One region of the Neptuniibacter halophilus genome, then DNA from elsewhere that is predicted to be linked to it. Evidence: predicted binding sites of a transcription regulator. Region 1 holds the regulator's gene; each other region holds the start of a gene.
The links. Region 1 encodes FNR, which switches genes on or off when oxygen is low (the NO sensors DNR and NnrR bind a similar motif). Its sites were predicted from a motif close to TTGATNTANATCAA; they were not measured.
Positions count from the first base shown of each region.

Region 1 (10,802 bases):
GGTCTGAGTATCAGTGCTGCACTGCGCCACTATTATGGCAATCCGGAAGGGGAGAATATGGCGGTCAATCTGGCCGGGGTTTTGACCGGACTGCTGATTACCATCGCGATTTTTTCTCAGTTGGTGAAGAAGCCTTATTTTGATGAACTGCGCTACGGCTGGAACCTTAAACGGCAGGCGCTGAAAATCCAGAATCACCGTCATCGCTGGGAAAAGCTGCTTGAGGAAGGGAACGACACAGCCGCGATTGTACTGGCTTTCTATTATCAGGCGACCCTGCAACTGCAGAGTCTGGATGGCAATGAATTCGGCTACAACGAGAGTAAAGAGCGTGAGGCTCAGTTCCTGAGTCAGTGCGAAACGCTGGGGCTGAAAGCGGATGCTGATCAGTTCAGCATTGATATGTTATTGCTGGTGAAATAGCTAAGGTAGGAAATTGATCGCCTGCATCCCTGTGGATCTGGCTGAACAGATTAGATTGACTACACTTATGCTTCCTGAAAAGGACTTGTGGCTCTTACATGAAGTAGAGGGAATTCAATTATGAAGGCATTTTTGGTAGCTGTATCGCTCATTCTAGTCAGTAATCTGGCCGTTGCTCATGGAGGAGGTTGTCGAAAAAGCTCACCACCAGGTCAGTGCTGTCATATGGACAACAGTACCGGGATAGTTCATTGCCATTAAAGCTTTTGGCAATTTAAGAGAAAATAGCCGGCATTTGCCGGCTATTTCGTATTACGGTCGCTGTGCCTCGCCACCGAAGGCGGCGAGCAGGGCCGGGTAGAGACGGGCAAGTTCGAGCCCCATCTGCACCATATCTGCGTCAAACTGCGCGATCTCGTCTTCTGCGGCTTCGTCATTCATCTTCTCCTGTAGCTGCTCGCTCAGCTTCAGGCGTTTGATGGACAAGTCATCCTGCAGGACAAACTTAAGCTGTTCATCCCATTCCAGCGCCAGTTTGACGACCCGCTTGCCAGCCTCGAGATGGGCGATGAACTCTTCGTCTTCCAACTGCTGCCCTTTAATCCGGATAACACCGCCTTCCAGTACATCGTCACGCAGCTCGCACTCATCCAGTACATCGATCCCTTCCGGCAGGGTTTCATGTTTCTCCAGCCAGTGTGACATGACCGCAGAGGGTGACTGGTTTACGTCGGGCAGGGCGATGGGCAGGCTGCCCAGTGTGCCACGCAGATGGCTGAGCAGTTCTTCTGCGCGTTTATGACTGCTGGCGTCCACCGCAATCCAGCCCTGTTGTGGCGCGATCAGCGCACAGGTCTGCTGGAATTTACTGAATGCCCGTGGCAACAGGTCGAGGACGATCTCATCTTTCAGTTGGTCGCGCTCTTTTTTGTATACTTTACGGGCCTGTTCCTGCTCGATCAGGCCGACCTTTTCCGACAGCATCTCTTTGATAACGGTACCGGGAAGGATCTTCTCCTCTTTACGCGCCGCCAGCATCACCATGCCATGGACCTCGTGGGCCAGCACGTCATCTAACTGACTGCAGGGCGATACCCAACCATAGCGGCTCAGCTCCTGACTGCGACAGGGGGTAAAAGCCTGCTCTTTCAGTTTCTCCTGCAACTGTTCCTGGCTGTAGTCAAAGGATTCATTGAGACGATAGAAGATGACATTCTTAAACCACATAAGCGCTCCGGTTAGGCAAAAAGGCAGTGCATGGTAGCAAGAATTTACGGCTATGGAAGAGGTGGTGCAAAAAAAGCCGGAATGGGGCGGGCGGGGATATTGCGATGCCGGGGTGATGCCGGCATCGCAAACAGGATCAGAGGCCTTCGTAGGCCAGCAGGGTGTGTACGGGAATACCGGAATCCTGAATTTTGCTGGAGCCCTGCAAGTCTGGCAGGTCGATCAGCGCGGCTGCTTCGTATACTTCCGCGCCCAGCTCTTTGATCAGGCCGCAGGCAGCGAGGATGGTTCCGCCGGTGGCGATCAGGTCATCAAATACCAGTACGCGGTCACCCGGACCCACGGAATCTATCTGCATTTCAACGGCCGCAGTGCCGTATTCCAGCTTGTATTCCTGATGGATAGTTTTGCCCGGAAGTTTGCCTTTTTTACGTACCAGAACCAGTGGGATATTCAGGTGGTAGGCCATGATGGAACTGATCAGGAAGCCGCGTGCGTCGATACTGGCAATATGTGTAATCTCGGTATCGATATAACGCTGAATAAAGGCGTCAGAGATCATGCGCAGTGCTTTCGGGTCCTTGAACAGCGGTGTGATATCTCGGAATTGAACGCCCGGTTCCGGCCAGTCAGAAATCGTGCGGATAACTGACTTCACATAACACTCGTCATAAGACATGAAAAACTCCTCGATGGTACGCCTTGACTTGGCTCAATGATTTAAAAGGGGGAAGACGATTTAATGTAGCGGTTGGGTTACACATTGAGATGGCTACTTAATCGTGAAACTGGCAGGCACCGGCTAATCTGATTAGCGGTGCCTTTTTATTTATCGACCTGTCTCAGGAACAGTTGCTTTTTCCACAGGCAGCCGTGATTGCAGGTTCGCTGGTATCGCTGAGCGGGTTTTCTCCGGAGAGAATGTACAGTTTTTCCAGATCCTCGATGTGAACCTCTTTACCCTCAACCTGCAGCAGGTTGGATTTCTGAAAACGGGTGAAGATACGGCTGACAGTTTCTACCGCCAGCCCAAGATAATTGCCGATCTCGTTACGGGACATAGAAAGACGGAAACTGGTCTCAGAATAGCCACGCAGTTTGAAGCGCTGTGACAGCTTAATCAGGAACGTTGCAACCCGCTCCTCCGCGTTTTTCTTCGATAGCAGCAGCATCATCTGCTGCTCTTCACGAATCTCTTTACTCATGGTGCGCAGCAACTGGCGGCGAAGTTCAGGTAACTGACCAGACAGCTCATCGAGGCGTTCAAACGGAATTTCGCAGACCGTGGTGGTTTCCAGAATCTTGGCGGAAACCGGGTATTCGTTGTTATCGAAACCACTCATGCCGACCAGCTCGCCGGGGAAATAAAAACCGGTGATCTGCTCTTCGCCTTCGTTGGTGATGGTGTAGGTTTTCACCGTGCCGGCACGGATGGCATAGACACTATCGAAGACGCCACCCTGATGGAACAGGTGTTCGCCTTTCTTCAGTGGGCGGCTTTTTTCAATAATATCATCCAGCCGTTCCATCTCTGTCATATCCAGTGACACCGGAAGACACAGTGAACTTAAGCTACATGTATTACAGCTGACCTGTTGCAGACTTCGCAACTTTCCTTCGGTTGCCTTGTTGTCACCCATGATTTAATCCTGTAATGGTTCGATAAAACGGCTGCTTAAGGATTATGTAATATTTCACCGCATTCTAAAAGTTAAATAATCCGCGAGAAGCGCTGCGAACTCTGGTCTTTCGGTATATAGGCGTCAAATGCCATGCAGATCCGACGGATCAGCAGGCGTCCCGAAGGGGAGACCTGAATGCTGTTTTCGTCCATTTTTACCAGACCATCTTCAGCAAATGCTGCCAGTTCCTGTCGGGCATCAGCAAAGTAGCTGTCGAAGTCGATACCAAACAGGGATTCGACAGGGGCTTTGTCCAGCTCGAAATGACAGATTAACTGGGTGATCACATGACGCCGGATAATATCGTCCCGGGTCAGTTTTACACCGCGCTTGATAGCGTGTTGATTGGTTTCAACCGCTGCACTGTAAGCGCTCATCTCATGCTCGTTCTGATAGTAGACCGAGCCGATCTGGCTGATGGCTGAAACACCCATCGCCACAAGATCACACTCTGCATGGGTGGTGTAACCCTGAAAGTTCCGGTGCAGGTTGCCGGTGCGCTGTGCAACGGCCAGCTCATCGTCAGGCTTGGCAAAATGATCCATGCCGATGTAAACGTAGCCCGCCTGCAGCAGTTTATTGATGGTGGATTCAAGGATAGCCAGCTTGGTTTCCGGGCTAGGCAGGGTATCTTCCTGAATGTGACGCTGTGGGCGGAAACGGTCCGGCAGATGGGCGTAGTTAAATACCGAGAGTCGATCAGGATTCATCTCGATGACCTTATCCAGCGTGGCGTTAAAGCCTTCGAGGGTCTGATAAGGCAGGCCGTAGATCAGGTCCAGGTTCAGCGAGCGGAAGCCCAGACGGCGGGCTTCTTCAAGAATCGCAGCGGTCTGTTCAACCGATTGTACGCGGTTAACGGCTTCCTGCACTTTAGGGTCAATATCCTGCAGGCCCAGACTGATCCGGTTAAATCCGATATCGCGCAGCACCTGAATGGTTTCCAGTGAGGCTTCACGCGGGTCGATCTCGATGGAGTAGTCGCCGCTGTCATCATCCAGCAGGTTAAAGTGTTTACGCATCTGCCCCATCAGCTCGATCATCTGTTCGTGGCTGATAAAGGTCGGCGTGCCGCCACCCCAGTGCAACTGGGTAACCGGGCGGTTGTGACTGTACCAGCCCGCCAGTTTTTCCATCTCACGATAAACGGTATCCAGATAAGGCTGGGCTTTTTTCCGGTTGCGGGTGATAACTTTGTTGCAGGCGCAGTAATAGCAAACGTGTTCGCAGAACGGGATGTGCACGTAAAGTGAAAGCGGTGCAGTCAGATCGGCGCTGGTCTGTCCGGTTTCCACCAGATCTGCCGGGGACAGTTGAGGGTCGAACTGTACTGCGGTCGGGTATGAGGTATAACGCGGGCCTGACAGGTCGTAACGTTTGATCAGGTCCAGATCCCATTTAATCAGTGTATTTTCCACTTAGTATTCCTCATATGTGCGATCCCGCAGTAGCGGGTTAGTCAGGCTGCCAGCCCCTGCCATGGGATGGTGTATAACCCCATGAGGATAATCAGGCTGCCTGAAATATGTTTTGTCATGCGCTTTTGCAGCAGTTGCTTCATCTGCGCGGCCAGCATCCCGGTAAGCAGCATCGCCGGCAGGGTGCCGAGGCCAAATGCAGCCATCAGGGCGGCGCTCTTGCTCCAGTCCGAAGCCGCAGATGCCCAGATCAGGGTGCTGTAAACCAGTCCACAGGGAAGCCAGCCCCAGAGCATGCCGAGTAGTAAAGCCTGTTTCAGGTTACGTACCGGCAGTAGCCGGCTGGCCAGTGGGCTGATCTGTTTCCAGAGAATGCCGCCGGCCTGCTCCAGTCGGGTCAGTAGCTGCCACCACTGGGCAATATAAAGCCCCATCAGCACCAGCATCAGCCCGGCAAAGGTACGCAGGGCGAGCTGAATCACCGGGTTTTCTATCAGCCAGCTCAGGCTGCCAAGCAGCGCGCCGGCGATGGCATAACTGAATATCCGGCCGCTGTTGTAACCGAGCAGCAGCCACGGGTTTTGTTTACCGCCGGGGTTGCCCATTGCGACCGTGGCGGCGATACCACCACACATACCCAGGCAGTGGGTTCCTCCCAGCAGGCCAAGAAAGAAAGCCGTGGGCAGAGCCAGCGCTTCAGTCATGCCTGGCTGAATCCTCATTGACCCGTGCATCTTTCGGGATCAGATCTTCGTCATCCTCATACAGGATACTGTGGGCCGGGCTTTCCAGATCTTCATACTGGCCGGTATTGACGCTCCAGAAGAAAGCCCAGATGCCACATCCTGCCAGGACAATGGCGATCGGTATAAGCAGAAAAATAATGTCCATGGATAGCCGGTGACTTGTTTGATTAGAGGTTGTCTATTCTACCTGATTTAAGGCGGCCGAGTCAGTTTCAACAGGGCGAGTGACACTGATCTGAGACAGACTTATCGGTCTTTTTGGCAAACGGTTGAGGCGCATGGCGTTACCGACAACCACCAGAGAGCTGGCGGACATACCCAGTGCCGCCATCCACGGAGCGATAAAGCCCAGCGCAGCCAGCGGCAGGGCCATCAGGTTGTAGCATAAAGACCAGCCCAGATTCTGGCGGATCACCCGCTGAGTTTTACGCGACAGGAGGATCCCGTCAACCAGGCGTAACAGGTCGTGGCTGATCAGTACACCATCGGCATTGGTTTTAGCCAGATCGGTGGCGCTGCCCATGGCGATTGAGGTCTGGGCTCCGGCCAGAACAGGAATGTCGTTGATACCATCACCGACCATCATCACCTGAGCCCCTTCGGTCTGCAGGCGCTTGACGTGTTCCAGCTTCTCTGCCGGAGAGACGCCGGATATTGTCTGGTTGATGCCCAGTTGCCCGGCCACTTCACTGACGGCGGATGAGTTATCACCGGTCAGCATCTCACACTGCAAACCGAGCCCCTGCAGCAGAGAGATCGCTTCGCGGGCTTCACGGCGTAATTGATCATTCAGGCGGAACCAGGCGATCGCCCCCTGATCTGAACAGAGCAGGAGCCATTGACCGCTGCTGGCCGGCAGCTCAGGAGTCGGCTGCGAACTGATTGCAGCGGAGTATTCTGGTTTGCCGATCCGATAGGTGAGTCCGTCAATGCACCCTTGCAGACCTTGCCCGAGCTCGGCTTCAATCGAGGTGGCTTTGAGCGTGCCTGCCTGATCATGGAAAGCTTTAGCAATCGGGTGTTCGCTGTGTTGCTCCAGCGCTGCAGCAATTCTTGTGGCCCGGTCGCTATCGTTGTTCTTAAGCGGAATAACCTCCTGCAGGCTAAGGTTGCCTTCTGTCAGTGTGCCGGTCTTATCGAAGACAATATGAGTGGCGTTTGCCAGACTCTCGAGCACATGCCCACGGGTGATCAGCAAGCCGTTCTGACGCAGGGTGCCGGTTGCTGCGGTCAGGGCTGTTGGTGTGGCAAGCGACAACGCGCAGGGGCAGGTAACAACCAGTACCGACAGCGTAATCCAGAATGCATTGGCCGGATCAACAACCCACCAGCCAAAGCCGACGCCACTGGCGGTCAGCAGAACCGCGGCGACAAAATAGCTGGCCACTTTATCGGCGATCTGAGCGCTCCGGGGTTTCTCCTCCTGAGCACGCTCCAGCAGGCGAACGATGGCGGAGAGCTGAGTCTGGCCGCCAACTTCAGTAATTTCTATCTCGATCGGGTTTTCGACATTGATGGTACCGCCGACAACCTTCGCGCTGGTTTCTTTACGAATGGGCAGGTATTCACCGGTCAGGGCTGACTCGTCTACAGAACTGCTGCCCGCGACAATGATGCCATCGGCCGGGATTGTATGGCCGGGTTTGATCAGGACCCGGTCTCCGGTTTTCAGATCGCTGGCCGGCACCAGTTGCTCCTCGCCCGCTACCAGTTTTATGGCGCTGGCGGGTAACAGGTTCAGCAGCGCATTGCCCGCGCGGCCAGTACGATGACGGGCCGTCATTTCGAGGAAGCGGCCGATTAGCAGGAAGAACGTGAACATCGTGACCGAGTCGAAGTAGACTTCACCGCTATCGGTCAGGGTTGCCCAGACACTGGCGAGATAAGCACCGTAGATGGCAATAGATACCGGCACATCCATCGTCAGGTGGCGGGTTTTGATATCCCGGATCGCAGCCAGAATAAAAGGGCGTGCAGAGTAGAGTATAACGGGCGTGGCGATCACCATGCTGGCCCAGCGGATAAACGTGACGTATTTGTCATCGATACCCTGAAGGGCGCCACCGTAGAGTGCAACAGCCATCATCATGGTCTGCATCATGCCGATGCCGGCAACCCCCAGACGGCGAGTGGCCCGCTTCTTCTCCTGCTCGAGAAGCTGTTCTTCTTTATCCGGGTGGTAGGGGTGCGCCTGGTAGCCGATGCGGTAGATCTCGGCCAGAATGTGGCTCAGCTTACAGGTTTCTGGCTGCCAGCTGATCCGTGCCCTGTGATTGGTCAGGTTAACGTGAACCTTACTGACGCCGTCGATCTTGCGGATATGGTTTTCCAGCAGCCAGACACAGGCTGCACAGGTAATACCTTCAATGACGAGAATGGCTTCTGCAGAGTTATCCTGATGCGTGACAAAATCGCTCTGGACGCTTTCATCGTCATACAATCCCAGTTCAAGCAACAGGCTGTCGGGCAGCTCTTTACTGTTGATATCGGGCGAGTAAGCCGATTCGGAACGGTGTTTGTAATAGTTGTCCAGGCCGCTGTCGACAATGGTCTGCGCGACGGCCTGACAGCCCGGGCAGCACATCTGCCGGGGCTCACCGTTGATAAGGGTCTGATACCGGGTTCCGGGCGGAATTGTCAGTCCACAGTGATAACAATCAGCGGACTGCTCCAGGCCGGTGCTATTAAGATCCTGCACTGACGTACCCCGCCCTGTTTATTTTAACGACGCCGTCAGTTCAATAGTCTTCTGATCGTAAGGCGGGTTAGATTCTGTGCGCAGGCGCCAGGTGGCATCTTCCGCTTCCAGCAGAATATAACGTTTACCCTTAAGGCTGGATTTCAGGTTGCCTGTATAGGCGTTGGTACCATCGACACGTTTCAGCGTGATTTTCTGGTCATATTTCTGATGCGTCGGGCTGATGATATCGAGAATCAGCAGGGCGGGTTTCTCAGTCTGGTTGCTTCTGAAATGCAGCATCAGGTCGCCGGTGAGGTTATCCAGTTGCAGGGTGCCGCCGATTGCCAGGTCAATCGCTTTCTGGGCTTTGCTGCTATCGACAAAATGTCCGCGGGCAACTTTGTAGTAGTCGTCTTTAACAATGCCATCGCTGGTGGTGATCGCGATGTAGAGGAAGAATGTACCGTAAATAAAGACCGCAATCAGCGGTGCAAGAATGAACCACAGCCAGGGCTGTTTGTACCATGGCGCTACCGAGTTGTTACTGCTGTTACTCATCGAATCTCTACCCAAAAAAATAGCTGCAAAGTCGGGCAGAGTCTCCGGCCCGGACAAAGCAGCTATTCTAACCTATTTATTTCAGGTTTGGGGGCGATTTTCGCCCCTCAGAATTGACCCGAATCAGTTCAGCGTTTGGGGGCCGGGCCGATAAACCGGTTCTCCTCTTCGATCAGAATCGATGGATCATCAAGTGCCTGAACCCGGAACCGGATATTGGTATTTGACCGGTCCAGGTAGCGTGGGTCGATCTGCAGGCGGATCGGCAGATCCAGCAACTCCCCGGACCTGATGGTAACCTGAGTATCACCGACGTATTCCAACCCATCGAGCCCTTCAACCGCGATACTGTAGTCATGGTCAACCTGCTCTTTGTTGGCAAGTTTCAGGGTATAAACATTCTCGATTTTACCGCTGGATGCCTCAGTATAGAGCTGACCACGGTCGCGCAGAATATCAACTTCCAGCGGTACCCGGCTGAAAAGGGTATAGCCGAAAGCGATGAACATGGCGCAGAGCACGGCAAAATAACCGATCAGGCGAGGGCGCAGAATATGGGTTTTGTTACCGTCAAGCTGGTGTTCAGTCGTGTAGCGCACCAGACCTTTGGGGTAGCCAACCCGTTCCATCATGTCATCACAGGCATCCACACAGGCTCCGCAGGCAACACACTCATACTGCAGGCCATCACGTATATCTATGCCTACCGGGCAGACGTGAACACAGGCGTTACAGTCGATACAGTCACCCAGCCCCTGGGCTTTGTAGTCTGAACCTTTCTTGCGTTTGCCACGATTTTCTCCGCGCTTTTCATCGTAGGAGATGATCAGGGTATCCTGATCGAACATCACGGACTGAAAGCGTGCATAAGGGCACATGTAGATACAGACCTGCTCCCGTAACCAGCCGGCATTGCCATAGGTCGCGACGGTGAAGAAGCCCAGCCACCAGGTTTCCCAGGGGCCAAGTTCCCAGGCGAGAATGCTCGGGATCAGTTCTTTGATCGGGGAGAAATAACCCACAAACGCTATAGCCGAAGCGACTGAAAACAAAATCCACAGCAGGTGCTTAAAGCCTTTGCGACGCAGCTTTTCACCGCTCCAGCCTTTCTGTTTGTCCATTTTCATGCGCTGGTTACGATCACCTTCGGTAAAGTTCTCGATCCAGATGTAGATCCAGGTCCAGACAAACTGAGGGCAGGCGTATCCGCACCAGAGTCGTCCGGCAAATACGGTAAAGAAGAAGAGGGCAAAGGCGAGGATAATCAGCAGCCATGACAGCAGCATAAAATCCTGTGGCCAGAACGTCATACCAAACACGTGGAACTGTCGGTTTGGCAGATCGAACAGTACCGCCTGACGGCCATCCCAGGTAATCCAGGAGAAACCAAAAAACATCAGCAACATAACAAAGCTGCTGATCTGGCGGAATTTTTTGAAGAGACCTGTGTAGTGCTTTACGTAAATATGCTCACGTTTGGCATACAGGTCATAGCTTTCCCCCTGGCCTTTCTTTGACTTCGGGGTAACGTCTTTAACCGGTATCTGACTCATACTGTTGCTCACCAGTAAATAGAGGACCTCACTTTCTGATACATGCTCATGTATTAGAAAACTCGAATATTATAATAGTGTCGCACAAAAAAAGGCGACATGATCTGCATCATATCGCCTTTTTATTCTGCTTCAGAAGTCCTTATTTATTGGACAGGCTGTAAACGTAAGCAGTGATCAGGTGGATCTTCTCATCGCTGAGCAGATCTTTGTGAGCAGGCATTACACCGTTACGACCGTTACGAATGCTGTGGGCAACTTTTTCAAAGGTGCCGCCGTAAAGCCATACATCGTCAGTCAGGTTTGGTGCGCCCAGTACTGCCATGCCTTTAGCGTCAGCGCCGTGACAAGCTGTACACAGAGCCTTGAACTGAGTTTCACCGCGGGCGGATGCTTCAGCATCAACCTGGTTGCCGCTCAGAGACAGAACGTAGCTGGTTACATCACGTACACCTTCTTCGCCCAGTACTGCGCCCCATGGTGGCATTGCACCGTTACGACCGTTAGTGATAGAA
Region 1 is NZ_AP027292.1:2,964,138-2,974,939, forward strand. It holds gene QUD59_RS13820 (DUF3087 family protein) at 1-423, shown strand, start outside; gene rdgC (recombination-associated protein RdgC) at 736-1,650, opposite strand; gene QUD59_RS13830 (adenine phosphoribosyltransferase) at 1,787-2,329, opposite strand; gene fnr (fumarate/nitrate reduction transcriptional regulator Fnr) at 2,493-3,290, opposite strand; gene hemN (oxygen-independent coproporphyrinogen III oxidase) at 3,362-4,750, opposite strand; gene QUD59_RS13845 (sulfite exporter TauE/SafE family protein) at 4,792-5,454, opposite strand; gene ccoS (cbb3-type cytochrome oxidase assembly protein CcoS) at 5,447-5,641, opposite strand; gene QUD59_RS13855 (heavy metal translocating P-type ATPase) at 5,675-8,194, opposite strand; gene QUD59_RS13860 (FixH family protein) at 8,213-8,734, opposite strand; gene ccoG (cytochrome c oxidase accessory protein CcoG) at 8,863-10,287, opposite strand; gene ccoP (cytochrome-c oxidase, cbb3-type subunit III) at 10,430-10,802, opposite strand, start outside.

Region 2 (10,802 bases), 1.4 Mb from region 1:
CACAACTGGAAGAACTGCGTTCGATCTACAGACAAAGCTGCGAACAACTGGCCCTGCTCCCATAATGGGTAACCGGGGCCTTCCCTTTCAGAAGGCAATTTTGTTCTATCCTAAGATCTATTTATAACAGGAAAATATAACAGTTTTGAGCAATAATATGCTCAACTACGTATCACTTTAAAGTTAAGATATTAATAAAAACAACAGCCACCCGGTTTCGTCTGGTGATCCCTGAACAGGTTCAAGTTGCCTGCATAAACAACGAGTTATAAAATGCGCAACCGTAAACCAGCGAGTAACCCTGAGTGTAAATTGGAGTCACATGCCCGCTTTCCCCGCCCTTGAAACACTGGTAGAAAATTTTCGTAACCGGCGCCCGATTCGCGCGGGTTCGCTGATCATTACGGTCTACGGTGATGCGATTGCGCCCCGTGGCGGCACCGTCTGGCTGGGCAGCCTGATCAATCTGCTGGAACCACTGGGCCTGAATCAGCGTCTGGTACGCACCTCGGTTTTCCGGCTCGCCAAGGAAAACTGGCTGGTTGCAGAGCAAGTCGGCCGGCGTAGCTATTACAGCCTCACCGGCCCCGGCATCCGACGCTTCCAGAAAGCCTTTGAACGGGTTTACGCCGAACACAATCCGGAATGGGATGGCCGCTGGCTGATGGCGATCCTCAGTCAACTGGAACAGGATGAACGCCAGAAACTGCGTCAGGAGCTGGAATGGCATGGCTTCGGTACGCTGGCACCCACGGTATTGCTGCACCCGCAGATGCAGAAAACCGAACTGCAATCGGTCTTGCAGGAGTTCAACTACCAGAACGATGTGATTATTCTGGAAGATATGGGTGAAGGCTCTCAGGCCACCCGCGCCCTGCGCCTGCAGACCCGCGAATCATGGAACCTGCCAAAGCTGGCTCAGAACTACCAGAGCTTCCTCGACAAGTTCCGCCCCATCTGGAACCACATCAAAGAGAAAGGCACCCCCACACCGGAGCAGTGTTTCCAGATCCGCACCCTGCTGATTCACGAATACCGCCGTATTATTCTGCGTGACCCGGAGTTACCGGATGAACTGCTCCCCGGCGACTGGGCCGGCAGCGCAGCCCGGCAATTGTGCAGCAACATCTACCAGCGCGTCTGGCAAGGGGCCGAAGCCCATATGGATGATGTACTGGAAACCGCTGAAGGGCCGCTGCCACCACCGAACAGCAAATTCTATAACCGCTACGGCGGCCTTAACTGAAAAACGGAGCCACAGGCTCCGTTTTTTTATGCGATCTTCATGCGAATTAATTGGCAATACAGAGGCGCGATGGAATACGCCAGATGGAATAAGTTTGGTGCAATAAGTTTGGTGCAATAAGTTTGGTGCAATACGCTCGGTGCAATACGCTTCGCTATTGCACCCTACGGGCCGGGGCTAACAGCCTGATTGAACGACCTTCACACAGCTAGCTCTTCCCAGCAGCGAAGCGTTCTAGTCCCTAGCCAGCCGAAGGCGTCCTGACAAGCGAAGCGTTCTGATCCCTAGCCAGCCGAAGGGGTCCTGACAAGCAAAGCGGTCTGGCATTTAAGACTGATACTTCGGTTTCACCTGACCTACATCCATCCGCGGGCGATCCGGCTCCACCTCTGTCAGCGGTTCAACCTGTTGCATCGTGCTCTGGCAACGGCGGGTGAGATCCTGATAGGTCGCGGTTCCGGCACTCTTCCAGGCCACTTCTTTGTCGCTGACTTCCCGAATCACTTTCGCCGGCGAGCCCACCACCATACTGCGGGGGTCACACTTAAAAGCCGCTTTTACAAAAGCACAGGCCGCCACAATCGACTCCGCACCTATCTCAGCGCCGTCCATCACCACCGCATTCATACCCACGAGTGCGTTACGGCCGATCCGGCAACCATGGAGCACCGCGCCATGACCAATATGACCATCCTTCTCGACTACCGTATCGGTGCCCGGAAAACCATGCAGCACGCAGGTATCCTGCACATTAGCCCCCTCTTCCAGAATCAGGCGACCAAAATCACCACGTAAAGAAGCGGCCGGGCCCACATAACAACCGGGGCCGATAATCACATCACCAATCAGAATGGCGCTGGGATGCACATAGGCGGTCGGATCGACCACCGGGGTGATGCCATCAATACTGTATACCTGCATGCTCAATACTCCTTTTTATTCTTCTCTGGCAGCCACATGGCGACGGCTCTGTACAACAGCAAAACGTCCGGCGACAAAGGCCGGATCGGTCAGGGAGGCGTTGGCTGCCGGGTTATTGCCGGTGGCATGAAAATCACTGAAGGCCGCCGCCTGATTCACAAACACAGCGCCATCGAGATTACACGAAAGCGCCACACCCTGCTCAACCGCCACGGCTTCCGCCTGATCAAGCAGCGCCTCATCGGTTGAATACACACCGAGCGTGATGGCCCCTTTACTCGCCACCGTTTCGGCAATCAGCGCCAGCCCCTCCTGACTGTCCTCAACCGCAACCAGGAAGGAAACAGGCCCGAACTGCTCCTGCTGCCAGACCGGATCATGCCCCTCCACCGACAGTATCAGTGGCGTGCGATACAGCGCGCCCTCATAACCGGGAATCCCGTGAGCCTCAGATGCCAACAGCACCTTACCCAGAGCGCTGGCCTGCTGCAGACGCTGTATAGTCGCCGGGTTAGGGATCGCCCCCAGTACCCCCGCCGCACGTTCCGGATCGGAAAGGAATTTACGCACCGTGTTACAGAGGTATTCACAAACCTGTTCATAGCTGAGGGTACCCTCATCAGTCGACACACCGGATCGCGGAATCAGTATTGCCTGCGGCGTGGTACACATCTGGCCGGAATAAAGGCTGACAGAAAATGCCAGATTCTGCGCCGTGCGCTTCATACTGGCAACACTGTCGATCAGCACCGTATTCACCCCGGCCTGCTCTTTATACAGACGCGCCTGTGTTGCGTGTTCGCTGAGCCAGTCACCAAACGCATTTCCGCCGGTGTAATCGATCAGCTTAACATCCGGGTGAGTCGCCAGAGTCTGCGCGATCCCCACTTCAGCGCCCTCAGCCGCCATCGTCACCAGACGCGGATCAAATCCCGCCTCGGCAAGCACCTGCTGACAGACCTGAACGGTAATCGCCACCGGCAGTACCGCCTGAGCATGAGGTTTGATAATCACAGGATTGCCGGTCACCAGACTGGCAAAGACGCCCGGATATGTGTTCCAGGTAGGGAAGGTCGAACAGGCCACCACCAGCGCGACACCGCGCGGCACAATATGGTAGCGCTTATCCATGACCAGCGGGTCATGCTTACCCTGAGGTTTGTGCCAGTGCGAAGTCGCAGGAACCACAGACATGGCCTGCCAGGCCGCCGCGACCGCTTCCAGCCCCCGATCCTGTGCGTGGGGGCCACCCGCCTGAAACGCCATGGCAAAACCCTGCCCGGTGGTATGCATCGTCGCATGGCCTATCTCGAAACTGCGCTTATTCAGACGCTCCAGAATTTCAAGACAAACGGCGGCCCGCTGCTGCGGACCGGCATCACGCCAGGCAGGCATCCCCTGCTTCGCTACATCCACCAGATCTTCAGCGGCATACAGGTCATAACTGATACCCAGCGACCCTGTGTAGGGTGATACCTCAACGCCATCTACCCCCTGCGGCGCAGGCCCCAGCAGCGAGAAATGGCTGCCGGGTAGCGCCTGATAGGCCGCTTCGCCCTCCTCTCTGGCACTGGCACCATAAAGCTTGCCACTGGGGATTTCCGGATAAGGCGTCCAGTGCCCGCGCGCCTGAAGAGCGGCACAAGCCTGTTGAAGAAGGGGCTGATGTTTCTGCCAGAGCTGATCCACGACTACCATCGGTCTACCTGCATTTGTAATAAATCATTACATTGTGATTCAAAAAACCACAAAAAAATTAATTTTGCGTATCTCAATACTGATCAAACTATAACCGAGGATATTGACCAGCATCAAGGAAAAAATTATTTATCATTATTTTTCAATAAGTTACAAAAAATTACTACCGCCCGAGTCGACACATCTAAAGCGATAATTCTGGTCTATAATTCGACTAATTGATCAAACAACATCCAGACCAGCGGTTTCATTTCAGGCTCGGAATAACAGAATAATTTCAATATATTTCAACACCTTAATACATATATCAGCAGGATATGGAGCAAATGCAGAAGTGACACAAAAAAAGCAGCATAAGTTTGACAAAGTGCATCACTTTGCATTTTACTATCCATATATTGACCGGTATCAATGTTTGCAGTGACTTTTCGAACCACTCAAAAGCACAGTCAAACCAGGCCAAAACAGAGTACTCCGCGCTAAGAGAAGGTACTCGTTAACATATTAAGCAAATGACAGGATAATGCATGAGTACTCTGACTACCCTTAAGGTCAGCGAGCCAGCCAATGGCGTACTGACTATCACCCTGCACCGCCCTGAAGCCCTTAATGCCCTGAATACCAAACTGCTGGAAGAGCTGGCTGACCTGCTGCAGGAGACTCAGGCAAACCCTGAAGTCGGCGCAGTGGTCATCACCGGCTCCGGCAAAGCCTTTGCTGCCGGCGCCGATGTCCGGGAGATGGCAACACTCGATGCCGTAGGCGTCCTGCGCGACCCCCGTGTTGATCACTGGAAACGCATCACCGCGTTCAAAAAACCTCTGATCGCCGCCGTAAACGGTTTCTGTCTGGGTGGCGGCTGCGAGCTGGCCATGCACGCCGATATCATCATTGCCGGTGAAGAGGCTAAATTCGGCCAGCCGGAGATCAAACTCGGCATCATGCCGGGCGCTGGCGGTACTCAGCGTCTGCTGCGCGCTGTTGGCAAGTCCATGGCGATGCAGATGGTCCTGACCGGCGAGCCGATCTCTGCACAACAGGCGATGGGCTTTGGCCTGATCTCTGAAATCACGATTCCTGAAGCAACCGTTGAGCGCGCCCAGAAGGTCGCCCGACAGATTGCCCGCCATGCCCCCATCGCGGTGGAGATGGCAAAAGATTCCGTTCTAAAAGCATTCGATACTGATCTGGCATCCGGCCTGCTCTATGAGCGCAAGGCGTTCACTCTGCTGGCGGCCACTGAAGACCGCAATGAAGGTATCAACGCTTTTATCGAAAAACGTAAACCCGCTTTCAAAGGATGCTAAGCATGAATTTCGAAACTGTCAGCCTGTCAATTGAAGATGGGGTAGCACTGCTGGCCCTGAATCGTCCGGATCGTCTGAACAGCTTTAACGCTGATATGCACGAAGAGGTACGTCAGGCGATTAAAGCGATCAAGAAAGATGAAAGCGTACGCTGTCTGGTACTTACCGGTAATGGCCGCGGTTTTTGTGCCGGCCAGGACCTGAGCGACCGTAATGTCGCAGCCGATGCTGAGATGCCCGATCTGGGCCTCTCCGTTGAGAAGAACTACAACCCGCTGGTACGTACCCTGCGTGATCTGCCGATGCCGGTTATCTGCGCGGTTAATGGCGTAGCCGCCGGTGCCGGTGCCAATCTGGCGCTGGTCTGCGACATTGTGGTTGCCGCACGCTCCGCCAGCTTTATTCAGGGCTTCAGCAAGATCGGTCTGGTACCTGATTCCGGCGGCACCTGGACCCTGCCACGTCTGGTGGGTACTGCCCGTGCCAAAGCGCTGATGCTGCTGAGCGAGAAAGTTTCCGCCGAGCAGGCTGAAGCCTGGGGCATGATCTGGAAGTGCGTTGACGACGAAGCGCTGATGGATGAAGTCATGGGCATGGCGAAGAAGCTCGCCAAGCAGCCAACCAAAGGTTTCGATCTGACACTGCGTGCCGTGAACGCTGCCAATACCAATACGCTGGATGAGCAACTGGATCTGGAACGCGACCTGCAGCGTCTGGCCGGTCGTACTGACGACTACCGTGAAGGTGTAGCTGCCTTTATGGAAAAACGTGCCCCTGAATTTAAAGGTAAGTGAGCGCCCTATGACTAATACTGTTTCACCTCTGGACAAAAGCGCTCAGGTTGCGGTGATCGGTGCCGGCACCATGGGTGCAGGTATCGCTCAGGTTGCTGCGGCCTATGGCCACCCGGTTATTCTGTTCGATATGAACCCGGAAGCGATTGAACGCGGCATCAACCAGATTAAATCCGGTCTGGAACGTCAGGTTTCCCGTGGCAAGATGACTCAGGAAGCGCTGGACGCCCTGCTGGCGAATATCACGCCGGCCTCCGAAATCGCTGCGCTGGCCGATGCCAGTCTGGTCATCGAAGCGATCATCGAAGATCTGAAAATCAAGCGCGGTCTGCTGGCCGATCTGGAAGCAACCTGCGCGGCTGATGCGATTCTGGCAACCAACACCTCCTCTATCTCCGTGACAGCACTGGGCGCTGAGATGCAGCACCCGGAGCGTCTGGTCGGTATGCACTTCTTCAACCCGGCTCCGGTGATGAAGCTGGTTGAGATCGTTTCCGGTCTGGCAACGTCTCAGGAGATCGCAGATCTGACTCACGCCACCGCGACTGCCTGGGGCAAACAGGCGGTTTACACCAAGTCCACACCGGGCTTTATCGTAAACCGCGTAGCCCGCCCTTTTTATGCTGAATCTCTGCGTATCTTTGAAGAAGGCGCAGCCGATATTGCTACGCTGGATCAGTTGCTGAAAGGCGCAGGCAACTTCCGCATGGGGCCGTTCGAACTGATGGACCTGATCGGCCACGATGTGAACTACGCCGTGACCTGTTCCGTATTCGACGCTTACTATCAGGACCCGCGCTTCCTGCCTTCACTGACTCAGAAAGCGCTGGTTGAGTGCGGTCGTCTGGGCCGTAAGAGCGGTCACGGCTTCTACAACTACGCTGAGGGTGCCGAGAAACCGGCTGCGGCTGTCACCACTGGCGGAAATACCCCTGAGCAGATTCTGGTCGTCGGTGATCAGGGTGTGGCCAATGCGCTGGTTGAGCGTATGGAAGCAAAAGGCCTGAACGTTGAGAAACAGGCCTCTGAAACTGAATCCTATATCAAAGTAGGCAGCGCCCGCCTCTGCCTGACTGACGGTCGTTTTGCGACCGAAGTCGCAGCTCAGGGTAATGCCAACACCGCACTGTTCGATCTGGCACTGGATTATGCCACGGCCAGCGCGCTGGCTGTCGCCTTTGCCGATCAGTGCAGCGAAGAAGCCAGACAGGACGTCATCGGCCTGTTCGCCGCGCTGGAGATCGCCCTCAGTGTTGTAGACGATATTCCGGGACTGGTGGTGATGCGTACCGTTGCGATGCTGGCTAATGAAGCCGCAGATGCCGTGAATCAGGGCGTCTGCACCGCTGCCGATGCTGACGTTGCCATGCGTGGCGGTGTGAACTACCCACAGGGCCCGCTGGCCTGGGCCGATCAGGTCGGTGTTGCGCACATCTTTACCTGCCTGAGCAACCTGCAGCAAAGCTACGGCGAAGACCGTTACCGCCCTTCCGCGCTGCTGCGTCGTAAATTCTTTTCCGGAGCGACCTTCCATGGCTGAGCAGACCAACTACGCAGAAAAATATGATCTGAATGATCCACAGCAACTGGCTGAAGCCTGCCGCGATGCCCTGCTGGCCGATGATCCGCTCACCCGCGAGCTGAAGATGGAGATCATCAAAGTGGCGCCCGGTTATGCCGAGCTGACCATGCCGGTACAGGACTGGATGACTAACGGTCACAACACCTGTCACGGCGGCATGATCTTCTCACTGGCAGACAGCGCCTTTGCTTTCTCCTGTAACACAGAGAACTACCCGACCGTTGCGGCGGGCGTGACCATCGATTACATCAGCCCGGGCCACAGAGGCGATCTGCTCACCGCGAAGGCGAGTAAATCTCACCAGCGTGGTCGTACCGGCGTTTATGACGTCCGGGTTGAAAATCAGAAAGGCGAACTGATCGCAATGTTCCGCGGTCGTTCACACCGAATTCGTGGTGTCGTTATTCCCGGCACTGAACTACCGGAAGGAAGGTAACTGACAATGACTGATGCATATATCTGCGATGCGATCCGTACCCCGTTTGGCCGTTATGGCGGAGCCCTCTCCCCTGTACGTGCCGATGATCTGGGTGCCGTCCCGCTGAAAGCGCTGATGGAGCGTAACCCTCAGGTTGACTGGGCCAGCGTGGAAGACGTGATCTACGGTAACGCCAATCAGGCCGGTGAAGACAACCGCAACGTGGCGCGCATGGCGACTCTGCTGGCCGGTCTGCCTACCTCCGTACCCGGCACTACCGTTAACCGTCTGTGCGGTTCCGGTATCGATGCGATCGGTATGGCAGCACGGGCGATTAAAGCCGGTGAAACGGAACTGATGATCGCCGGTGGCTGTGAATCCATGTCCCGCGCACCTTTCGTTATGGGTAAAGCGGAATCGGCATTCAGCCGTAACCCGAATGGTCTGTTCGACACCACCATCGGCTGGCGTTTCATCAACAAAAAGATGAAAGCTGAGTACGGCGTAGACTCCATGCCGGAAACCGCTGAAAACGTCGCTGAAGATTTCAATATCTCCCGTGAAGATCAGGATCTGTTCGCGTTCCGCAGCCAGCAGAAAACCGCTGTGGCCATGGAAAAAGGTCTGTTCAAAGAGGAGATCTGCCCGGTTGTGATCCCACAGCGTAAGGGTGATCCGATCGTGGTTGATACCGATGAGCACCCACGTGCGTCCACTACCCTCGAAGGTCTGGCGAAGTTGAAGGCGCCATTCCGCGAAGGGGGTTCGGTGACCGCGGGTAACGCTTCCGGCGTTAACGATGGTGCCTGCGCCCTGCTGATCGCGTCTAAAGAAGCCGCTGAGAAAAATGGCCTGACGCCTAAAGCACGTATCGTTGGTATGGCAACAGCAGGTCTGGAGCCACGCATCATGGGCTTCGGTCCGGCACCGGCTACCAAAAAAGTTCTGCAGAAAACCGGCCTGACGCTGGAGCAGATGGATGTGATTGAGCTGAACGAAGCTTTCGCCTCTCAGGGTCTGGCGGTGATGCGTGATCTGGGTCTGCCGGATGATGCGGAACATGTAAATCCGAATGGCGGCGCCATCTCTCTGGGTCACCCACTGGGTGCCAGCGGCGCGCGTCTGGTCACTACGGCGATGTACCAGTTGCATCGTACCGGCGGTCGTTATGCGCTCTGCACCATGTGTATCGGTGTGGGTCAGGGTATCGCGATCATTATCGAGCGCGTTTAAGCGCCCGGCGCGAGAGATATTCGGCGTGGGGACACGCCTCCTGCAGCCAGGAATGTATAGATAACCCTCACGGGATATCTGAGTTAACCGCCACAACAGCACCCGTCAGAGGTGTTTATAAAAAGTTAACGACAGGACAAAACTATGATGAATATGAAAGTGGATCCAAACGCACTCGATCCGATTGAAACGGCCAGTATTGATGAGATCCGTGCCCTGCAGCTGAGCCGCATGAAGTTCAGCCTGAAGCACGCTTACAACAATGTGGCAGCGTACCGCACACTGTGTGATGAAAAGGGTGTTCATCCGACAGACCTGAAAACTCTGGACGATCTGAAACTCTTCCCGTTTACCACTAAACAGTACCTCCGTGACGCTTACCCGTTCGACTCTTTCGCGGTGCCTATGAGCCAGGTCGTGCGTATTCACGCCTCTTCCGGTACCACCGGTCAGCCAACCGTGGTGGGTTACACCCAGCACGATATCAACGTCTGGTCTGACGTGGTGGCGCGTTCTATCCGTGCCGCCGGTGGCCGCAGCACTGATAAGGTTCACGTTTCTTACGGTTACGGCCTGTTTACCGGCGGTCTGGGTGCGCACTACGGTGCTGAGCGTCTGGGTTGTGCAGTGATTCCGATGTCCGGTGGCCAGACCGAGAAACAGGTCCAGCTTATGCGTGACTTCGATCCCGATATCATCATGGTCACCCCGTCCTACATGCTGAACCTGATCGACGAGATGGAACGTCAGGGCCTGAACCCGCAGGAGATGGCGCTGCGTATCGGTATCTTCGGTGCCGAACCATGGACCGCTGAGATGCGTAAAAACATCGAAGGCCGTCTGGGTATCGATGCCGTCGACATCTACGGTCTGTCTGAAGTGATGGGCCCGGGTGTCGCGATGGAGTGTGCCGAAACCAAAGACGGCCCAACCATCTGGGAAGACCACTTCTACCCGGAAATTATCGATCCGAACACCGGCGAAGTACTGCCGGATGGCGAATACGGCGAGCTGGTATTCACCTCGCTGACCAAAGAAGCGCTGCCGGTGATCCGTTACCGCACCCGCGACCTGACCCGTCTGCTGCCGGGCACGGCCCGTCCGATGCGTCGTATCGACAAGATCACCGGTCGTTCCGACGACATGCTGATCATCCGTGGTGTCAACGTATTCCCGACCCAGATCGAAGAACAGATTCTGAAGATTCCGGCGCTGGCGCCCCATTACGAAATCATCGTAACCAAAGACGGCAACCTGGATATGGTGCAGGTGAAGGTGGAACTGACCCCTGAAGCCCAGAGCACCGATCAGGCACCGGTTATCAAGGAACTGCAGCACCATATCAAGTCGGTTGTCGGTATCAGTACCAAGATCGATATCGTACCGGTTGGTGCGCTGCCACGTTCCGAAGGCAAGGCTAAACGAGTATTCGACAACCGCCCTAAGTAAGCGGTTGCATTTAATCTTTGCCGGCACGCCCTTCGCGCCGGCAAAACAAGAGCTGATGCAGGCTCAGCCTGATAAGCGCTGAGTTTGCAAACCCAATTTGTGGAGGCGATAACCATGACACCTCAAGAAGAAAAGTTCTGGCACAAGATCGAAA
Region 2 is NZ_AP027292.1:399,883-410,684, forward strand. It holds gene QUD59_RS01895 (AAA family ATPase) at 1-65, shown strand, start outside; gene paaX (phenylacetic acid degradation operon negative regulatory protein PaaX) at 323-1,246, shown strand; gene paaY (phenylacetic acid degradation protein PaaY) at 1,574-2,167, opposite strand; gene paaN (phenylacetic acid degradation protein PaaN) at 2,183-3,865, opposite strand; gene paaF (2,3-dehydroadipyl-CoA hydratase PaaF) at 4,393-5,172, shown strand; gene paaG (2-(1,2-epoxy-1,2-dihydrophenyl)acetyl-CoA isomerase PaaG) at 5,175-5,966, shown strand; gene paaH (3-hydroxyacyl-CoA dehydrogenase PaaH) at 5,974-7,506, shown strand; gene paaI (hydroxyphenylacetyl-CoA thioesterase PaaI) at 7,499-7,984, shown strand; gene pcaF (3-oxoadipyl-CoA thiolase) at 7,991-9,199, shown strand; gene paaK (phenylacetate--CoA ligase PaaK) at 9,344-10,648, shown strand; gene paaA (1,2-phenylacetyl-CoA epoxidase subunit PaaA) at 10,763-10,802, shown strand, end outside.
Region 2: a site for FNR is predicted at 4,264-4,277, ahead of paaF (2,3-dehydroadipyl-CoA hydratase PaaF). Genes of this name have one in related genera too.

Region 3 (10,802 bases), 550 kb from region 1:
CCCAAAAGAAGGGCTGGAGCTGCTGAAGCTGACTGTCACCGACACCGGCATTGGCTTAACCGTGGAGCAGCAGCAACGGCTGTTTAAGCGGTTTGAACAGGCAGATTCCTCTGCCAGCCGCGAATATGGTGGCAGCGGTTTGGGTTTAAGTATCAGTAAGCATCTTTGTGAACTGATGCGGGGTGAGATGGGAGTGCACAGTGCCCCGGGAAAGGGCTCGGCCTTCTGGATTGCACTGCCTCTGCATACTACGGATGAGGAGGTTATCAGGCAGGCACCTCAGCCGGATAACCCGACGCAGCAGTTTATGGGGCGGGTGCTGGTGGCGGAAGATAACCGGGTCAATCAGATCGTTATCCGCGGTTTGCTGACACAGTTCGGGCTGGATGTGGAGTGTGTCGAAAATGGCGCACTGGCGCTCAGTAAACTTAAAACGAATTTCTACGATATGGTGATGATGGATTGCCAGATGCCCGTTATGGATGGGTTTGAAGCGGTGCGAAATATCCATGACGTCAACACCTCGGTGCTGAACCCCCATGCACCGATTGTAGCGATGACCGCCAATGCCATGGAGTCTGACCGGCAAGCCTGCCGGGAGGCCGGAATGGAGGAGTTCCTGCCTAAACCGATCGAGCCTGAGGCATTGCGAGATGTGTTATCCCGCTGGCTGACACCGGCACCGGCTCAGGTCTCGCAACCGGCACCGGCCCGGCCTGAACCTGATCCTACGCCGGTGCAGAGCCCTTTAGATGCACCAACCGAACTGCACAAAGTCCTGAATTACGCCGCCTACCGACCTGAGTGGGTAGAGCCGCTTAAGGGACAGGGCGATAATCTTGAAAACATCTATCGGGTGTTCTGGAATAACGCGCCGCAGGAGATAAACGAGTTGAGTCAGGCGCTGATCCGGCAGGATCTGGTTGCGGCGGGCCGGGTAGCTCATTCGATCAAAGGCAGCGCCCGTATCCTTGGCGGCGAGCGACTCTGGGCACTGGCACACTTCATCGAGCAGCAGGCCAGCGCCGGGGTTGAAATGTCTCCCCGGCAGTTAGTCGGTTATCTGGAAAACTGCCTGGATGATTTCAAAACTGCGGTTAATGACGCGAAATAAGATAAGCCCCTGCCGCGGCCATAATTGAGCCCGCGCTGCGGTTGAGACGTTGCATGGCCCGTTCTGATTTGAACCAGTTACGGGCTTTGCTGGCAAACAGGGCGATCATCATCAGACCCAGCATCAGGCCGATCAGAGTGAGCAGGGCGGCCAGCCCGATATCGCTGTTGTCCAGTACGCTCAGATCCATAAAAGTGGGCAGGAAAGCGATATAGAACAGAATGACTTTCGGGTTGGAAGCTGAGATCAGAAAACCCTGAAGAAATCCCAGCAGTGCGCCACGACGGCCCTGCTGGTGCTGTTCTGCACTTTCAAGATCCAGTGGGGCTGTCCACATCTTCCAGCCCAGATAGACCAGATAGATAGCACCGACCACCCGGATCAGGGTAAACAGTTCACTCCAGTTGCTGGCGATTACTGCCAGACCATAGCAGGCCGCAATCAGGTAGAGAATATCGCTGATTGTCATACCCAGCGCCAGAAACAGGCAGGAACCTGCACCTTGCATCAGGGCACGGGCGAGGATCGCGAACACCCCGGGACCGGGCGTGATGCCAAAGATAAAAATAGCAATGAAAAATGAGATCGCACTTTCTACGCTCATGATCAGTATCCGGTCAGCATTGAACGTTACATAAGAACAGGAAGTGTGAATTTAACTCCCCAGCAGGGAAAGTACCAGCCCCCGGTTGGCATTGGCCTGAGCCTGAACGGCAATGCCGGCCTGCTCCTGTATCTGGGCTGCGGAGCGCTCAGACAGCGCTTTGGCATAATCCGTATCACCAATCCGGGAGGCGGATTCAGCCTGACTTAGATTGGATTCGGTGAGACGGTTGATACCGGATTCAAGCCGGCTCTGGCTGGCGCCGATCTCACCACTGACGGTACTGAGGTAGCTCTGGCTCTGGTCGATAATATCCAGTGCACCGGGGTCACTGATATTCAGACTTAACAAACCCAGATCGCCCAGCTCGCCGGCAACATTAAACCGCTGTATATCCTGACCATCGTCGGCGGAAGACCCGGTCTGCAGACGCACGGATCCCTCTTCACTGAGTAATGACTGGTTATTGAACTGGCTCTGGGAAAGGGTGTCGCTGATGCCGGAGAGGAGGGCATCGGCTTCTTTCTGCAAAGCTGCGCGGTCGCTGTCGTTGAGAATGCCATTCTGAGCCTGCACCGACAGCTCCCGTATCCTCTGCAGGGAGTCATTAACCTGATTAACCCCGCCATCGGCAATCTGCAGGGCAGAGATGCCGTCCATGCTATTGCGGATTGCACTGCTGTTGCTGAGGATATCGCTCTGCAGATTGATCAGAACCTGTAGTCCGGCCGGATCCACAGCCGCATTGTTGATGCGCTGCCCTGAGATGAGCTGTTTCTCATTCTCTTCGATGCGGTTTCGCACCTGATTAAACAGAGAATAGGATTGGCTGCTGCTTACACCTGTTGGATTAATCGGCATGGGGGACTCCTGAACAACTGCCTACAGTATAGTGCGCGAATCTTCTGCCGAAGTTGATTAATCTTCATACGTGCCGTAATCATAATGGCGCGCAGGAACCCTTACAGCCAGCCCAGAAGCTGCCACCACAGATAGTCCAGCGGAAACAGTATCAGCAGGGTAACCGGGGTCATCGCCAGACAAAGTCGCAGGGCGTGACGCAGGGGCACTTTTGCCAGCGACATACCGACAATCAGCGGCGCCGACTGAAACGGCAGAACGATGGTCGAGAAGCCCAGTACCTGTGTCATCAGTACTGCCTGCAAACTAAAACCGCTGTTCTGGCTGAACTGTTCGGCAAAAGGCGTCAGCACGGCCGGTACGCCGGCCAACGTGGTGAAAATACTGGTAACAAAGGCCGTCAGCGAGAGCGAGAAGAAGCTCAGCAGACTGTTTTCAGGTGACAGGGGCAGCCATTGATTAAGCTGACTACCGACCAGATCGCCGAGTCCGCTATGGTTGAACAGGGTGCCAAGGCCGAGAATACCGGCCACAAAGATCAGTGAGCTGATATTAAACTGGTTGTTGAAGCTCTGCTGACTGACCAGACCGATCCCCGGCATTAACAGAATACAGGCGGTTGCCAGCCCGATCCAGGCAGCGGAGATATGGTGCAGTGAATCACTCAGCCAGAAAAGCAGTGTGATGGTCAGCAGTACCAGCAGCCGCCACTCCGGTGCTGACAGGGTTTGCGCTGCGCTGGTGTCGTCATTGCGTCTGGGATGATCCGGGTAGAGCCAGAGAATGGCCGCAACAATCAGGATGCCTTTGAGCAGGCCCAGCACCGGGAAATGCAGCAGCAGGTATTCACCGTAAAGCGGAGTCCACTGGTGGATGGTCTCGGCCGCGCCGATCATCACCATATTCGGGACGTTAGCCGGGAGAATTGCAAAAGTAGGGATATGGCAGCCGAAAATAGCCGCCAGAGCGACGCCAATATACCCATTACTGCCCGCTGCAAACCCGCAACGCTGAGCAATGGCCATCGCAATCGGAATACACAGCACCGCCCGGCCCATGGAGGAGGGCATCAGGAAGCCGAGCAGGGTCGTCATCAGCACGATGCCGCCAATCAGTTTCAGGTAACTACTGTCGAGATGGCTGGAAAATCCGGCAGCAATCCGTTTTGCCAGCCCGGTTTCATTGATGGCGATTCCAATAATTAAACCGGCAAAAATCAACCAGCAGGCAGTAGAGGCAAACCCGGAAAACACGACATTGGCAGGCGCTGCTGCTGTGAGCATGGCCAGAGCCATAAAGATCAGCGCGGTCAGATGTTCCGGCAGGGCGCTGGTGGCAAAGAGAATGATGGCACCGAGGATAAGCGCGGCTGAGAGTTGTTGCTGCAGAGTCAGCGAACCGGTCAGAGGGCTGAAGAAAATACCCAGCAGCATCAAGACAAGGCTCAGCAGGGCAAACAGATGGGAGCGGCTAAGGGACATGGTGATCACTCTCTTGGGTCAGTACCGGATCATTGTGCCAAGAAACGGAACTATATATAGTCGATAAAAAGACAAAAAGTATCGAATATAGGACAGGCTTGTGTCACCCAGTCATGCATCAAAGCGTCTGCCTTCACAGATAGGCCAGCGAATCGATCCGGACCGGCCCATCATCGGTTTACGGGGTCGTCTGGCGGCGAATGTGGACATGGATCCACACGCCCATCCGCGGGCGCAGCTTGCCTATGCGGCTGAAGGCATTATCCGGGTCTATACCAATGCCGGTGTCTGGGTGGTGCCGCCGAGTCAGGCGGTATGGATACCGGGAGGGATTGAACACCGCACCACGGCAGATGTCAGTGCTGAGCTGCGTCATCTGTTTATTGATCCGGCCTATCAGCAGGCGCTGTCATCGCAGTGCAGTGTGGTTGAAGTGTCACCCCTGTTACGGGAATTGATACTGCGGGTGGCGGACTTTGGGGAGGACTACGCTGCTGATAGCCCTGCGCGGCGGATCTGTGCCGTGATTCTGGATGAACTGCAGGCACTGAAACCCTCTCTGCTGCATCTGCCGGGAGCATCTGACCGGCGTTTGCAGCGGGTGATGCAGGCGATGATTGCAGCACCCAATGCGGAGCTGGGGCTGGATTACTGGGCCGGACGCAGTGGCGCCAGTGCGCGGACTATCAGTCGTTTATTTACTAAGGAGACCGGAATGAGTTTTCAGCAATGGCGACGTCAGTTGCTCTTGCAGGAGGCGGTTGATCGGCTGGGTAAAGGGCAGGCGGTAACGGATATTGCACTGGAACTGGGTTATCGCAGCCCCAGTGCATTTGTCGCCATGTTTCGTAAGGCTCTGGGCAGGCCTCCGGGGCAGTATTTTCGTGAATCCCCGGTTTAACGGGGATCCATAGAGAAAATGTCCGGATGCTGTGACAGGGTATCGACCAGTAGTTGCATCTCTGCATCGGTACCGATACTGATACGCAGGTAGTTATCGATGCCTGGTTTACTGAAATGGCGAACCAGCACGTTCTTGCTGCGCAGAAAACCCATCAGCTCAGCGGCTTCGATAAAACGGTGGCGGCTGAACAGGAAGTTGGTTTTTGAAGGCAGGCTGACAAAGCCCAGTTCTGCCAGACGGTCGCAGGTCCATTCACGGCTGGCAATAATCTTATTGCAGCTCTCCTCGAAGTACTCCTGATCTTCAATCGCTGCCACGGCGGACTCGATTGCCAGCATATCCAGCGGATAGGAGTTAAAACTGTTTTTAACCCGTTCCAGACCCTCGATCAGGGTTTCGTGCCCGATGGCAAAACCCACCCGCATACCGGCCAGTGAGCGTGATTTAGAGAAGGTCTGAATAACCAGCAGGTTGTCGTATTGACGGGTCAGTTCAACAGCAGAGCTAGCACCGAAGTCGACGTATGCTTCATCGACGACCACAACGGACTCGGTATTACGCTGCAGCAGGGTTTCGATCTCACCCAGTTCAATCGCCCGACTGGTGGGCGCGTTGGGGTTGGCAAAAATAATACCGCCGTTAGGCTGGTCATAATCACTCAACTCCAGCGTAAATTCATCCCGCAATGGGATCTGCCGGAACTCCACATCATAGAGATTGCAGTACACCGGATAAAAGCTGTAGGTGAACTCTGGCATCAGCAGCGGCTGAGGTTGCTGGAAGAACGCTGCAAAGGTATGTGCCAGCACCTCATCAGAACCATTACCTACAAAAACCTGACCGCGCTCAACCGCAAAATGGCTGGCAATGGCGTCTTTCAGCCGGGTGCAGTCCGGATCGGAGTAGAGACGCAGACGGTCGGTGTCGAACTCCCGAATAACCGCTGCGGCTTTGGGCGAAGGCGGGTAGGGGTTTTCATTGGTATTGAGTTTGGTGATACCCGCCTGTTTTGGCTGCTCGCCGGGGACATAGGGGGTAAGGCGCTTAATTGCGTCACTCCAGTATTTGCTCATTATCTTATCCGTTGTCATGGTCGTAGCGCGGGCGCCGGACCTTAGGTACTTAAGCGGTGCCCAGCATAGCAAAAAAGCGGAAACGGCATAAGCCTGAACTTGTACGGATAGATTTAATTATACCGTTATCTTATTGAGTTTTTTTACTTAGTAAAAACCGGTCGACAGGGGCGGGGGCACCTGTCGATCCCGCCACTTATGCGCGCTGGCTATCGATATAATGTGCAGTAACGCTGTCCATGGTGCTGACGTGATTGATAAACCAGGGGACGAGGGTGTCCTGCAGATAGTGCTGAAGCGCTTCAGCATCAGCGAGTTCATGCCAGCGCAGAATAACCCCGGAGAGTTCTTCAATTACCCGTTCATGTTCCCCTTTATGGCATGCATAAGGCGGGAAACCCACTGCACGCATCTGTTCCTCTTCACGGGCGAAGTGATCCTGATTGTGCTGGAGGAACTTATCGAGCGTATGGCTGATTTTCTCCTGATCCGCATCACTGAGGGCCGCTTCGATCTGGTTCAGCAGATCTACGGCTTCATGGTGATCATCATTCATAAAATCGACCTTAACCCGGGGGACGGTCTGGGGTTCAATCATCGGCATAGCAGCCACTCCGTACAAAATGAGGAAGGCTATCTTAGCCTCATGTGGGGGGGAGCCGTGTTGACCCGTGTCAAATAAGGTATATTCAAAATACATCTTAATGTTTGCAGGTAACTGCAATATCCCGCTGCGACGTCAATAAGATCATCAAGGGTGCAGACAGCCCTCAGACTGGCAGTTTCATTCACAAAAAAACCGATGTTCAGGCTGGAAAAACAACCGTTTTGGGGGATTTATGCGCAGAGCCGCCTGCCGAGGTGAAAGGACTGGTAGGTGCAGTCCGGGCTTTCAGCGCCAGTTTATCCAGTAGCTGTAATCGACCCGGCTGGATTGTTGCAGGGTTTGCCAGAAGGTTGTGCTGGGCTTGCCTGCACATTCAACGCCGCTGAACTCAGGTTCTGCCCAGCCTGTCTGACCACCCATATATTCACGCTGATAACCCCAGCTTCCGCAGGCCAGTACGCTGTCATAGCCTCTGTCCCGCTCACATACTGCACAGGTTTCAAAGCTGACCTGAATATCTTTTCCTTCTACCCCGTAGGCATCGGAGACGTAAGGGGTGTCGTAGATTGACACATCGGAGCGGCGTAAAGGCTGCCCCTGCCAGGGTTTGTCTGTGTCATCGGTCGGCGTATTGTGCCAGCCGTAGCCGTGTTCGAGCGGCGCGTTATCGTAAAACGGATTACTGAAGTTGTCGGGTACATCCACCTGAACCCGGCTTTCTCCGGGCATCAGGCGAGCGCTGGTTTTACGAATCTGAAGAATACGGTAGCGATCACAATCCGCCAGATTCAGTCCCTCGACCTGACCGCTGTAACTGTTCTGGAGGTGGATCTCGATGCCGATACCGGTGGCATTATCGCCGGGGATGTAGCGCGCATCAGAGCGGCTGCTGTGATACCACTCCCGGGAGAAAATCAGGATTCCGATCGGTTCCTGCTGGTAAAGTACCGGGCAGACTTTGCCGATCTTCAGCGCTTCTGCACTCGCAGAGCTGAAAGTAAGCAGGGAAAATAGTGTGGCGATGACTATTCTGTAATACATCCGGTCTCCCATTGCTGGTTTAAAGCGCGGGATTTCTGGTTAAATGTATAGTCAAAGCCTAGTCAATATTGATGATTAATCCAGTTGGGAGTCGAGGAGGGATCCGATGACACAGCACCATAAAATCGATTACGTGGAATTACCCGCTGCCGATCTGAGCGCCACTAAGCGCTTTTACAGCAGCGTATTTGGCTGGAAGTTTACGGAATACGGTGAGGGTTACTCAGCGTTCAGCAGTGCCGGACTGCTCGGTGGTTTCTATCAGTCTGAACAGACCTCAAGCAGTGAGCAGGGGGCGGCGCTGGTGGTGATCTACAGCGATGATCTGGCGACCACACAGGCCCAGATCGAGGCTGCCGGAGGCCGCATCTGCCGGCCGCTGTTCGAATTTCCCGGCGGTCGCCGATTTCACTTTAAGGATCCTTGCGGCAATGAGCTGGCGGTCTGGTCAGATCAGTAGATAGCGCTGCGGGTTATAGCTGATTGGCTTTACGGTAGCGCCCCTGATAATCAAACAGCCGGGTCTGCACCCGCCAGAAGCGATTTTTCTGGCGGGCAATCACAAAGTCCGGAGCGGTCAGGAAGGCCGCAAATGACACGGCCTCTTCTGCTGTGTTGAATGTCTGTGGAGCGCGCCCCTGTGCAAACCGTCTGGCGAACAGGCGGTTGAAAAGGCGACGCTGAGCCTGTTTGGAAAAATCAAATTGCTCCCTGAGCTCTTCTCCATCTTCACCGTGATAATTGACAATCAGTTTGCTGCCCTGATTTTCAAGACTGATCCCGGCGCAACGCATGACCATGGCATCCTTCAGCTTAAGTGCATCTCTGAGCTGATCATCCGGGTCAATGATTGCCTCGCTGCACTGGTGACAGTTGCGCGCGGCGATATCATTTTCTGCATTGCAATGGGGGCACTCCTTAAAGCGGAACCGGTAGTCGCACTGCATCGGCTTGATGTTAGCTGTCTCTGAGTCCAGCAGACCCTGACAACGGCGGCCGAAGTGCTCGAGCACGTTGCCCTGATCATCGCTGCGTCCCCAGAACACATTGGCGAATCCACAAGCGGGGCAGAACACCTGTACCGGTTTGGTATCTTTGGCCGGACGTTTCTCACCCACTTCGGGATGGTGCAGATTAAACTGGTTGCCGGCGTAATCAATCACCAGACAATTCTCTTTACCTTCAGCCAGCCGCAAACCCCGGCCGACAATCTGTTGATACAGGCTGACTGACTGGGTTGGCCGGAGAATAGCAATAAAATCCACATGGGGCGCATCGAATCCGGTCGTGAGCACCGCCACGTTGACCAGATACTTAAGCTGTTTGCGTTTAAAGCGTGAGATCAGATCATCGCGCTCCTGCTGGGGCGTGTCCCCGGTAATCAACGCACACTGACCGGCGGGCAGATAGTCGGCTATCTCGGCCGCATGCCGGCGCGTGGCTGCAAAGATCATGACGCCCTGTCTTGCCGCCGCCTGTTCTTCTACCTGCTCGATGATCGCCCGGGTTACCCGAGTGTACTTACCCAGCAACTGGTTGATATCGGCTTCGCTGTATTCGCCGAAACGGTTCTCCGGCAGCACCGAAAAGTCATATTGGGTGACCGTGGCATCGATCAGAGTGGGTTCCGTCAGGAAGCCGTGGCGAATCATATAACTCAGCGGAAGCTCGTAGATACAGTGCTGGAAGGGCTTATCCTGTTCGCTGCGGACAAACCCCCGGTAGTGGTATCGATAGATCCAGCCCATAGCCATACGGTAGGGTGTTGCGGTCAGGCCAAGCACTTTCAGCGTCGGGTTGGCCTGTTTCAGCTTTGCAATGATTTTGCCGTACTGACTGTCATCGTTGTCGCTGATACGGTGGCACTCATCAACAATCAGCAGAGAGTACTCGTCGGTAAAGTGCTCAAGATTAGCGGCCACAGACTGGACGCTGGCAAAGGTAACCTGCTGCTGCACCTCTTTACGCTGCAGGCCTGCGGAGAAAATCCCACCACTCAGGCCATAGCTTTCGTACTTGGCGTGATTCTGTTCAACCAGCTCCTTAACGTGGGCCAGTACCAGTATCTTACGCCGTGCAAGACGCGCCAGTTCAGCAATCACCAGACTTTTTCCGGCCCCGGTGGGGAGGACAATCACGGCGGCTTCGTCACTGCGGCGAAAATGTTTCAGGGTGGCGTCAACGGCATCCTGTTGATAGGGGCGGAGTTGGAATCGACTGCTCATGGCGCGGGATTATATAAAAATTACGCTGCAATAGGGCAGAGATTGCTGAGCTGTTACCTGGCATAAAAAAACCGGCCTGGGGAGGCCGGTTTAAAGTAATCAGCAGCGATTAAGAAGGGGGATTAATCGTCTGCTTCGTCCTGATCAAACCGGGTCATAAGGTCGCGTAATACACCGAAGTTATCATCCAGTCTGGTCTGGGATTCTTCATCTGCGTCCTTGTAGCGAATATCCTGGTGGATCAGATTATCCAGCAGGTCGGCACCAAAGTCGGTGCTGTTCTGCAGGAAGCCAAGGGCTGGGCTGCTGGCAAACCGGTCAAAGTTGTTCATCAACTGACCCAGATGCCGGCCATTGTTACCCAATGGCTGCTCCATCTGCTGGACCTGTTCATATGCCGCAACGGCCGAGTAACTCATCGACTGGGACATAGTTACATTCAAGTTCATTAACTGAGATTTGTCCATCTCAAGTTCCGTTGCCTGCTCAAAAGCGTCCTGTATATCACCGCCGTAAAAATCGTCGGCGATCAGGCTCAGATCCTGCATCAGTTCTGTCAGTGCATCCAGCTCCTCTTCGTTGAGATCACCTTTGACGCTGAAGCTGTAGTTGCTGCTTGCGCTGCGCTCCATACCGAAAGCGATGGCGCTGCCATTTTCATCGGAATAGGCGCCCAGCGAGGCAGTTTCACTGGCCCGGGCAGAGAAGCGAATAGACACTTTGTCACCTTCCCGGGTCATGACATCCATGGAGAAGGATTCAGCACGGGAGAAGCGTTCTGCAGCGGCAATGGAGGTCTGACGGGCGGGCGCTGTTTGATTAGCAGGCTCCAGGCCAGCCAGCGCTTCAAAGGTCAGATCCTGAGTTTGTTCCAGAGTGGAGTTCAGCTCCG
Region 3 is NZ_AP027292.1:3,512,256-3,523,057, forward strand. It holds gene QUD59_RS16470 (ATP-binding protein) at 1-1,114, shown strand, start outside; gene QUD59_RS16475 (LysE family translocator) at 1,098-1,718, opposite strand; gene QUD59_RS16480 (flagellin) at 1,770-2,579, opposite strand; gene QUD59_RS16485 (SLC13 family permease) at 2,681-4,060, opposite strand; gene QUD59_RS16490 (AraC family transcriptional regulator) at 4,161-4,961, shown strand; gene hisC (histidinol-phosphate transaminase) at 4,958-6,037, opposite strand; gene QUD59_RS16500 (bacteriohemerythrin) at 6,234-6,641, opposite strand; gene QUD59_RS16505 (hypothetical protein) at 6,930-7,685, opposite strand; gene QUD59_RS16510 (VOC family protein) at 7,792-8,145, shown strand; gene radD (DNA repair helicase RadD) at 8,159-9,910, opposite strand; gene QUD59_RS16520 (DUF5610 domain-containing protein) at 10,033-10,802, opposite strand, start outside.
Region 3: a site for FNR is predicted at 6,702-6,715, ahead of QUD59_RS16500 (bacteriohemerythrin). Genes of this name have one in related genera too.